Regions from separate parts of the Mesorhizobium sp. SP-1A genome, predicted to be linked through region 2. Evidence: predicted binding sites of a transcription regulator. Region 2 holds the regulator's gene; each other region holds the start of a gene.
The links. The regulator PhoB, encoded in region 2, activates phosphate uptake and scavenging genes when phosphate is short. The targets are predictions, from matches to a motif close to TGTCATNNANCTGTCAT.
Positions count from the first base shown of each region.

Region 1 (3,277 bases), on a different contig from region 2:
GACGCCAGCGCCTCCAGCTTTTCCACGCGCGTGCCATGAAGGCCGACGGTAGCGCCCTGCCCATGCAGGGTGCGGGCAATGGCCTCGCCGATGCCACCCGTCGCACCGGTGACGAGCGCCTTGCGGCCAGTCAGATCGAACATGTTCGCCTCCTTGCGGGCACGCCCTTCACACGGGCGGGGTCGAATTCAAATGGTCAGCCAAGCGCCGCCAGAGCGGCTTCCACGTCGCCGGGCGCGCCTATGGAAGCGACGGCAATGTCGCGGTCGATGCGCCGCGCCAGCCCCGAGAGCACCTTTCCGGCCCCGACTTCATAAAGAGTGGTCACGCCCTTGGCGCCGAACCATTCCACCGTCTCGCGCCAGCGCACACGTCCGGTCACCTGTTCGACCAGCCGGGCGGCGATGGCTTCGGGATCGCTCGTCGGCGTGACGGAAACATTCGACACCACGGGCATGACGGGCGCACTTTTCTTCACTCCGGCCAGCGCTTCCCGCATGGCGTCGGCCGCCGGCGCCATCAGCGCCGAATGGAAAGGTGCCGACACCTGAAGCATCAGCGCACGCTTCGCGCCCTTTTCAGTGCACAGCTTTGCGGCAAGCTCGACGGCAGCCTTGGCCCCCGAAATGACGAGTTGGCCGCCGCCATTGTCGTTCGCGACCTGGCAGACCGAGCCTTTCGCCGCCTCCGCGCAGGCGGCTTCAACGTCGGCCTGGTCGAGCCCGATTATGGCGGCCATGGCGCCCTCGCCCACCGGCACGGCCGACTGCATGGCGTTGCCGCGGATGCGCAGCAGCCGCGCGGCATCCGCCACAGACGCGAAACCAGCAGCGGCCAGCGCCGAATATTCGCCGAGCGAATGGCCGGCGACGTAAGCCACCTTATCCTTCAAGGAGAAGCCGCGCGCTTCCAGCGCTCGCACCGCCGCCAGCGACACGGCCATCAGCGCCGGCTGCGCGTTCGCGGTCAGGGTTAGGGTCTCTTCGGGCCCTTCCCAGATCAGCCTCGAGAGATTTTCGCCCAGCGCCTCGTCGACTTCCTCGAAAACGCGGCGCGCGTCGGGAAAGGCATCAGCAAGATCCTTGCCCATGCCGACGGCCTGGCTGCCCTGCCCCGGAAAGGTGAATGCGATAGCCATTTGCTGAACCCGTTTTCCTTATCTCGGTTGCGTGTGGCGCAAGGCGGGGCGCCAAGTCAAGCCCGGCCTGCATGCACGCCGGCGGTCAAGCTGCCGTGGAAACAGGGTTTTTCGGATCACGCATGATTAAAATGGAAAACGATAATTTTGCCGGCTTTTCCCACTTTCGCCGCAACCACCCTGTTTGCGTGACGGTTTCATGACGGTTAAATGACGGACTTTGTGCGTCTTGGGGGCTGCGTGCAGGCAATGGTTGGTTCAGGCGTGGATATGACCGCATTGGAACGGAAACACGGAACGGGCGAAACGCCGCGAAGCATCGGACCGAAATGGCCCGCGATGCGCTACGGCCTGCTTTCGCTTGCGACCGCCACGGCGCTGGTGTTTTCGATCGAGCTGATATTCCGCGGTGATTTTTCCGCCACGCTCGGCTTCTTCCTGCAACCGTTCAAGCCCGGCTGGACGACGATCATCCTGTTCACGCTGATCATGATCACTCTGGATGCGCTGCTCGGGCGCATTTACCAGAGCCTCGTCATCGTGGCGCCGCTGACATTGGCGCTGGCCTTCATCGGCCACCAGAAGTCGCTCTATCTCGGCGATCCGCTCTATCCGACCGATATCCTGTTCGCCCGCCAGATCGTCGATCTGATGCCGCTGCTGGTACGCGAGCGCCCGTTGACCGGGCTGGCCATGCTGATCGGCATAGTGGGGGCGCTGGCCTTGTTCGTGTTCGCCTGGCGCCAGTGGCGGCGGCGCATCCGGGTCATGACCTACAAGGGCCGCTTCGCGCGGCTGGCGATCTGCCTGCCGCTGCTGGCGTTTTTCGTCTCGATCATGGACTATGCGAGCTTCTCCTGGACGCGCGATCGTCTGCAGATCATCCCGATGATGTGGGACCAGAAGGAAAACTACAATTCCAACGGTTTCGCCCTCGCCTTCGCGCTCAACGTGCCCATGGCGCATGTCTCGGCGCCCGCGGGCTATTCGGACAAGGCCATCTCCACCATCGCCAAGCCGCAGGTGGCGGCCTCGGTGCCGGCCGAGAAGCCCGACATCATCCTGGTCATGAGCGAATCCTTCTGGGATCCGACGCAATTGCCGGGCGTGACGATCAAGCCCGACCCGATCCCCACAGTGCGGTCGTTGCGGGCCGGTTCTGTGTTCTCGCCGGAATTCGGCGGCATGACCGCCAATGTGGAGTTCGAGGCGCTGACCGGCTTTTCGAACGCCTTCCTGCCGGCGGGCAGCATCCCCTACCAGCAATATGTGCGGGCGCCGATCCCGTCCCTCGCCACCTTCCTCAAGAGCGAAGGCTACGAGGCCCGCGCCATACATCCCGGCACGAACTGGTTCTGGAACCGCACCAACGTCTACAAGGATTTCGGCTTCGACGACTTCAAGTCGGAGGAAAACCTGCCGCCGATGCAGAAGCGCGGACCGCTGGCCTCGGATGCGTCGATGACCGACGAGATCATCCGCGAGGGCGAGGAAACCGATCAGCCGTTCTTCTTCTTCGCCGTCAGCCTGCAGAACCATGGACCCTATGAGCCGAACCGCTATCCGGACCCCACCCATGCCGTTCAGGCATCGACCAGCCAATGGTCGCGCGATTCGCTCCGCAGCTATACGGAAGGCGCGGCGGACGCCGATCGCAGCCTGCAGCGCCTGATCGACTGGGCCAAGAACAGGGACCGGCCGACCGTCATCGCATTCTTCGGCGATCACCTGCCTCCGCTCGGCCCGGTCTATGTCGAAACGGGCTTCCTGAAGGACAACGTCGCCCCCCGCAAGGAGCCGGCCGACAAGATGCTGCTGCATCACGACACGCCGCTGGTGGTGTGGTCGAACAAGTCGGGACCCGTGCAGGACCTGGGCTCGATCAGCCCCGCCTTCCTGCCCTATTACCTGATGAAGACGGCTGGCATCACCCACCCCTACTACACGGGCTTCCTCGGCGACCTGAAAGAGCGCTACCGCATCGTCGACCGCAACGTGCTGTTCGACGCGAACGGCAACGCCACGCCCGACTGGGCGCGCCAGAAGGAGATTGATCCGGCCATCCGCGATTTCCGCTACATCCAGTACGACATGATGTTCGGCAAGCGGCGCGCAGGGCCCGACTTCTTCCCGGAGACC
Region 1 covers NZ_JAVXZD010000001.1:1,525,505-1,528,781, reverse strand. Annotated here, with positions in the region: gene fabG (3-oxoacyl-[acyl-carrier-protein] reductase) at 1-143, opposite strand, end outside; gene fabD (ACP S-malonyltransferase) at 197-1,138, opposite strand; gene QU595_RS07450 (LTA synthase family protein) at 1,409-3,277, shown strand, end outside.
Region 1: QU595_RS07450 (LTA synthase family protein) is a predicted target of PhoB. The motif match lies at 1,338-1,354, and genes of this name have one in related genera.

Region 2 (3,277 bases):
GCGGCCAGCCTTCGCGCACGGAGATCGCGGCGATCACCGGCCTCAGCAATTCGACCATTTCGGCCATCTCGTCCGATCTCATCGCCGAAGGCGTGCTTGCCCAGAGCCGTGGCGGCGCCTCGCCGCTGAAGCGCGGGCGGCCGCAGATCGGACTGGAACTCGATCCGCGGGCCGCCGCGGTGGTGACCCTGGTGCTGTCCCTGAATTTCCTGGCCGTCACGGTGATCGACTATGCCGGCCGCGTCGTCACCGAGGAGCAGCGCCGGCTGGACACGCTCGCCCTGCCCCGCGCCGCGCTGGCGGACGCCTGCGTTTCGATCGTGCGCGACCGGCTGCGGGATCCGGCGGTTGCGGGCAGGCGCGTGCTGCGCATCGCGCTCGCGGTGCAGGGCATAACCGATTCCCGCGCCCGCACCATGCTGTGGTCGCCGATCACCCCGCACACGGACATTCCCTTGGCGGATGTGCTGGAAGACGTCTTCGGCATTCCGACCACGATGGAAAACGACTGCAACATGATGGCGGTGGGGCTGCGCTGGCGCGGCACCGACCGCTATCGCCATGATTTCATCGCCATGCTGCTGTCGCACGGCATCGGCATGGGCATCGTGCTCAATGGCGAGTTGTTCGTCGGCACGCATTCCTCGGGCGGCGAGTTCGGCCACATGATCCACCGGCCCGGCGGCGCGCTGTGCCGCTGCGGGCGGCGCGGCTGCGTGGAAGCCTATGCCGGCAACTATGCGATCTGGCGCAACGCCCACGGCCTCGGCGAGGACACGCCCCCGGCAGACATCGGCGACGCCGACATGAAGGCGCTGGCCGACAAGGCGCGCGCTGCGGAGGGGCCGGAACGCGAAGCCTATCGCAAGGCCGGCGAGGCGCTCGGCTATGGGCTGGGCAGCCTGTTCGCGCTCATTGACCCGGCGCCCGTCACCATGGTCGGCGTGGGCGCCACGGCTTTCGACCTGATCGAGCCCGCGCTGCGGCAGGCGATCGCCCGCACGGCGGGCGGCCAGCATTCAGGCTCCATCTCCTTCGATACGGAGCCGGACGAACTCGCCCTGATCCGCGAAGGCTGCGCCATGCGCGCGCTGACCTTCGTCGACCAGGAGATCCTGGCGCCCGGCCAGCAAGGCCAGCCCGCCGGATAAGCAAACTCCCCGTCGGTAATCAGTCTTCGCGGATCGCGTAGCCGGAGCCGCGGATGGTGCGGATGACATCGGGCATGCGGCCGTTGTTGACCGCCTTGCGCAGCCGCCCGACATGGACGTCCACCGTGCGCTCGTCGATATAGATCGTCTCGCCCCACACATTGTCGAGCAGTTGCGCCCGCGAGAACACGCGGCCCGGATGCCGCATCATGAATTCCAGCAGCCGGAACTCGGTCGGGCCGAGCTTGATCTCGGCCTTCTTGCGGTAGACGCGGTGGGACTCGCGGTCGAGCACGATGTCGCCTACCTTGAGCACCGAAGACAGCACTTCCGGTTTGGCCCGGCGCAGCAGCGCCTTCACCCGTGCCATGAATTCCGGCATCGAGAACGGCTTGACCAGATAGTCGTCTGCGCCGGTGGAAAGCCCGCGCACGCGGTCGCTTTCCTCTCCGCGCGCCGTCAGCATGATCACCGGCAGCCGTTCCGTGTCGGGCCGCATCCGGAGGCGTCGGCACAGTTCGATGCCCGACACCGCCGGCACCATCCAGTCCAGCACCAGCAGGTCCGGCACGTGCTCCTGCAGCCTGATCTCGGCCTCGTCGCCCCGCGCCACCACCTCGACCTGGTAGCCCTCGGATTCCAGATTGTAGCGAAGCAGAACGCCCAGCGGCTCCTCGTCCTCCACCACCATGATACGCGGTGCAATCATCTGGCTGTCCCGTCCTTACGCCGCAGGCGCCGACATGGCCGTCTCGTCATGTTTCGGCCGGTTGGGCGACAGTTGCTCGCCGGTGAGCACATAATAGGCATTCTCGGCGATGTTCGTCACATGGTCGCCGATGCGCTCCAGATTCTTGGCGCAGAACAGCAGATGCGTGCAGGCGGTGATGTTGCGCGGGTCCTCCATCATGTAGGTCAGGAGTTCGCGGAACACGGAGGTGTATTTCTCGTCGATGCGCGCGTCGTTGTCGCGCAGCGTCGCCAGCGCGGCGGCATTGCCTGCCGCATATTCCTCGCCCACGCCCGACACCTGCTCGAGCACCAGTTCCGCCATCGAGTCGATGGAATGCGCCAGCTCGCGCGGCACCATGCCCTGCCCGACCGCGCCGACGCGCTTGGCGATGTTCTTGGCGAGATCGCCTATGCGTTCGAAATCGCCGGCCATGCGGATCGCCCCGACCACCGAGCGCAGGTCGTCGGCCATCGGCTGGCGCTTGGCGATCAGCGTGATGGCGCGCGTGTCCAGTTCGCGCTGGCGCGCGTCCATGATGGCGTCGTCGGAGACGACGCGCTGGGCCAGCGCGTTGTCGGCCTCTATGAGGGCCCGGGTCGAATCCGCGACCATTGCCCCGGCGAGTTCGCCCATGTCGCGCATCAGCTTGCCGACCTGCTTCAGGTCTTCGTCGAAGGAGGAGACGATATGTTCGCTCATGGTCCTGTCTTCTTTCGCAGCCGATGTCAGCCGAAGCGGCCGGTGATGTAGTCCTGCGTGCGCTTCTCGCGCGGCGAGGTGAAGATCTTCTCGGTACGGTCGAATTCGATCAGTTCGCCCAGATACATGAAGGCGGTCTTGCTGGAGACGCGCGCGGCCTGCTGCATGTTGTGGGTGACGATGACGATGGTGTAGTCGGCCTGCAATTCGTCGATCAGTTCCTCGATCTTGGCGGTGGACAGCGGGTCGAGCGCCGATGCCGGCTCGTCGAGCAGGATCACTTCCGGCTTCACGGCCACGGTGCGGGCGATGCACAGCCGCTGCTGCTGGCCGCCCGACAGCGACAGGCCGCTGGCATGGAGCTTGTCCTTGACCTCGCCCCACAGCGCGGCGCGCTTCAGCGCCTGTTCCACGCGGCCGTCGATCTCGGATTTCGACAGCTTCTCGTAGAGCCGGATGCCGAAGGCGATGTTCTCGTAGATCGACATCGGAAACGGCGTCGGCTTCTGGAACACCATGCCGATCTTGGTGCGCAACAGGTTCAGGTCCTGCGAGCGCGCCAGGATATTGTCGCCGTCGAGCAACACCTCGCCTTCGGCGCGCTGCTTGGGATAAAGCTCGTAGATGCGGTTCAGCACGCGCAGCAGCGTGGACTTGCCGCAACCCGAGGGGCCGATGAAGGCGGTGACGCTGC
Region 2 covers NZ_JAVXZD010000004.1:190,342-193,618, reverse strand. Annotated here, with positions in the region: gene QU595_RS19275 (ROK family protein) at 1-1,151, shown strand, start outside; gene phoB (phosphate regulon transcriptional regulator PhoB) at 1,171-1,860, opposite strand; gene phoU (phosphate signaling complex protein PhoU) at 1,876-2,583, opposite strand; gene pstB (phosphate ABC transporter ATP-binding protein PstB) at 2,610-3,277, opposite strand, start outside.

Region 3 (3,277 bases), on a different contig from region 2:
TAGCCTCGTCGGAAGGCAGGCCGTGACCGTTGCCGAAGCAATAGATGCGGCTGTGCTCGAGGAAGCGGCCGACGATCGATTTGACGCGGATGTTCTCCGACAGGCCCGGAACCTGCGGCCTCAGGCAGCATATGCCGCGCACCACCAGGTCGATGTCCACGCCGGCCCGGCTGGCCTCGTAAAGCGCATCGATCACGGTGGGATCGACCAGTGAATTCATCTTCATCCAGATGCGCGCCGGCCGACCGTTGCGCGCATGCTCGATCTCTTCGGCAATGTGGCCGAGAATGCGGCTGCGAAGCGTATAGGGCGAAAGCGCGATGCACATTTCGCCGGTCGGCTCGGCATAGCCGGTGATGAAGTTGAATATCTGCGAAACGTCGCGCGCGATGCGCGGATCGCAGGTGAAGAAGGACAGGTCCGTATAGATGCGGGCCGTGATCGGGTGGTAGTTGCCGGTGCCCAGGTGCACGTAGTTGCGCAGCCGGCCGTCTTCGCGCCGCACCACCAGCGACATCTTGGCGTGCGTCTTCAGTTCGAGGAAGCCGAACACCACCTGCACGCCGGCCCGTTCGAGGTCGCGCGCCCATCGTATATTGGCTTCCTCGTCGAAGCGGGCCTTCAGCTCCACCAATGCCGTCACCGACTTGCCGGCCTCGGCGGCATCCACCAGCGCGCGCACGATCGGGCTGTCGTTCGAGGTGCGGTAAAGCGTCTGCTTGATCGCCACGATCTCGGGATCGGCCGCGGCCTGGCGCAGGAACTGCACCACGACGTCGAACGACTCGTAAGGATGGTGGACGACAATGTCCTTCTCCCGGATCGCCGCGAAGCAATCGCCGTTGTGTTCGCGGATACGCTCTGGGAAACGCGGGTTGTAGGGCGTGAACTTGAGGTCGTCGCGCGCCACCGCCACGATCTCGGATATCTGGCTGAGCGCCAGCGGCCCCGACAGAACGCTGATGCGGCTGGAGGAAACACCCAGCTCGCCAGCCACGAAATCGCGCAGTTCTTCCGGCATCGACATGTCGAACTCGATGCGGATGACCGACCCCCTGCGGCGGCGCTTCAGCGCCGTCTCGAACAGCCGCACCAGGTCTTCCGATTCCTCCTCGACCTCGATATCGCTGTCGCGGATGATGCGGAAGGTACCCGAGCCCTTCACCTCATATCCGGGAAAGAGCTTGCCGATATAGAGGCCGACCACTTCCTCCAGCGGGATGAAGCGCACCGTGTCCTTGCGGTCCGGCAGGCGCACGAACCGCTTCAGCGCCTGCGGCAGGCGCAGCAGCGCGCTCATCATCTCTCCGTCCTTGCGATGGCGCAGTTGCAGCGCGATCGAAAAGCCGAGGTTCGGAATGAACGGGAACGGGTGCGCCGGATCGATCGACAAGGGCGTGAGGACCGGGAAGATCTGCTCCTGGAAATGCTCCTCCAGCCAGATCCGCTCGTCCTTGGTCAACTGATCGCCGGTGATGCTGGCGATGCCTTCGGCATTGAGCAGAACCCGCAGATCGACCAGGCTCTTCTGCTGGTCTTCCTGCAGCCGCTCCACCTCGCGCAGCAATTGTTCGAGCTGCTGTTCGGGCGTGCGGCCATCGGGGCTGCGTAGCTTGATGCCCTGCCGCACCTGCCCGGCAAGGCCGGCGACCCGCACCATGAAGAATTCGTCGAGATTGTCGGCCGAAATGGACAGGAAGCGCACCCGCTCCAGAAGCGGATGGTTGGGATTATGCGATTCTTCCAGCACGCGCCGGTTGAATTGAAGCCAGGAGAACTCCCTGTTCACGAAACGATCGGGATTGCCCGCCACAGAGCCCGCATCCTCGACGGCCGTGAATTCAGCCTGCACCGGCTTCAGTTCGGTCATGTCCTTCCTTCTCTCTCCGGTTTCGTGCCGTTTATCCGGCTCAACTTATCCTCTGGCACGGTTTTGCGACAGTTTCATTTCATCGATCTTGCAAAGCGGCGGCATATGCTTCAAACGCAAGCTACCGAACGAAAGCGAGACGGGAGACAGACATGGCCGGCGGGTCCATTCCCCATTTCCAGAACGACGCGGGTCATGCGGCGATCGACATCGGCGTGAAGGAATTCATGTGCGTGGGAGCCAACCCGCCGCAGGACCATCCGCATGTCTATTTGGACATGGGCTCGGAGGACGAAAAAGTCTGTCCGTATTGCTCCACGCTCTATCGCTATTCGCCGCAGCTCTCCGCAACGGAAACGGTTCCGGCAGGCTGCCTCTACATCGTCCGCGCAGCCTGAACGGCTGAGCCGATCCAAGCCGGAAGATGAACGCGCAGAACCATCCGGTGCTGGTCGCCGGCGCGGGCGTCGCCGGCCTCACGGCAGCCCTGGCTTTTGCCACGCGCGGATTTCCGGTGCGCGTGTTCGAGCAGGCGCCGCGCCTCGAAACCGTCGGCGCCGGGCTCCAGCTTTCGCCGAACGCCACCCATATCCTGCAACGGCTCGGCGTTCTCGAATCCTTGCGGCAAAGGGTGGTCCGGCCCGAGGCGGTGGTTTTGAAAAGCGCCGCCTCCCTGAAGGAACTGGCCCGCGTTCCTCTCGGTGCAGCAGCCGAGAAAAGGTGGCATGCGCCCTATCTGGTCGCGCACCGGGCGGACCTCCAGCGGTCCCTGCTGGAGCGTGTCGAGGCGCATCCGGCCATCGAACTTGCGCTCGATGCGAAGGTAAGCGGCGTCGGCACGGACGGACAAGGCGTCAGCCTGTCGGTAACGACCGGAGGCGAAACGCGGCAAGTGCCCGGATGGCTGCTGGTTGGCGCAGACGGGGTCTGGTCGACGGTCAGAAAGGCCGCCGACTTCAAGACAGGCAGCCGGTTCAGCGGCGAACTCGCATGGCGCACCACCGTGCCGTTGACGAAAACGTTCGGCGCTTCTTTCGGAGCGCTGGGCGCGCCGGACTGCGTCACCGCCTTCCTGCACGCCGGCTTCCATATGATCGCCTATCCCGTCAGCGGCGGCGAGGCGTTGAACCTCGTGGCCTTCACCAAAGGCGAACGTATCGCCGAGGGCTGGTCCGGAAATGCCGATCCCGAAATCCTGGCACGCGCGACGCGCGGCACGGCGCCGGCCCTCGGCCGTCTCATCGCCGGCGCGGAGTCCTGGCTGGCCTGGCCGCTGCATACGGTCGATCAGGAGCCGTCCTGGATCGCGCGAGGCCGCGTCGCCCTGATCGGTGACGCCGCACACGCCATGACGCCCTTCGCCGCCCAGGGTGCGGCCATGGCCATCGAGGATGCCGACACGCTGGC
Region 3 covers NZ_JAVXZD010000001.1:1,615,409-1,618,685, reverse strand. Annotated here, with positions in the region: gene QU595_RS07990 (RNA degradosome polyphosphate kinase) at 1-1,870, opposite strand, end outside; gene QU595_RS07985 (zinc-finger domain-containing protein) at 2,023-2,268, shown strand; gene QU595_RS07980 (FAD-dependent monooxygenase) at 2,295-3,277, shown strand, end outside.
Region 3: QU595_RS07990 (RNA degradosome polyphosphate kinase) is a predicted target of PhoB. The motif match lies at 1,936-1,952, and genes of this name have one in related genera.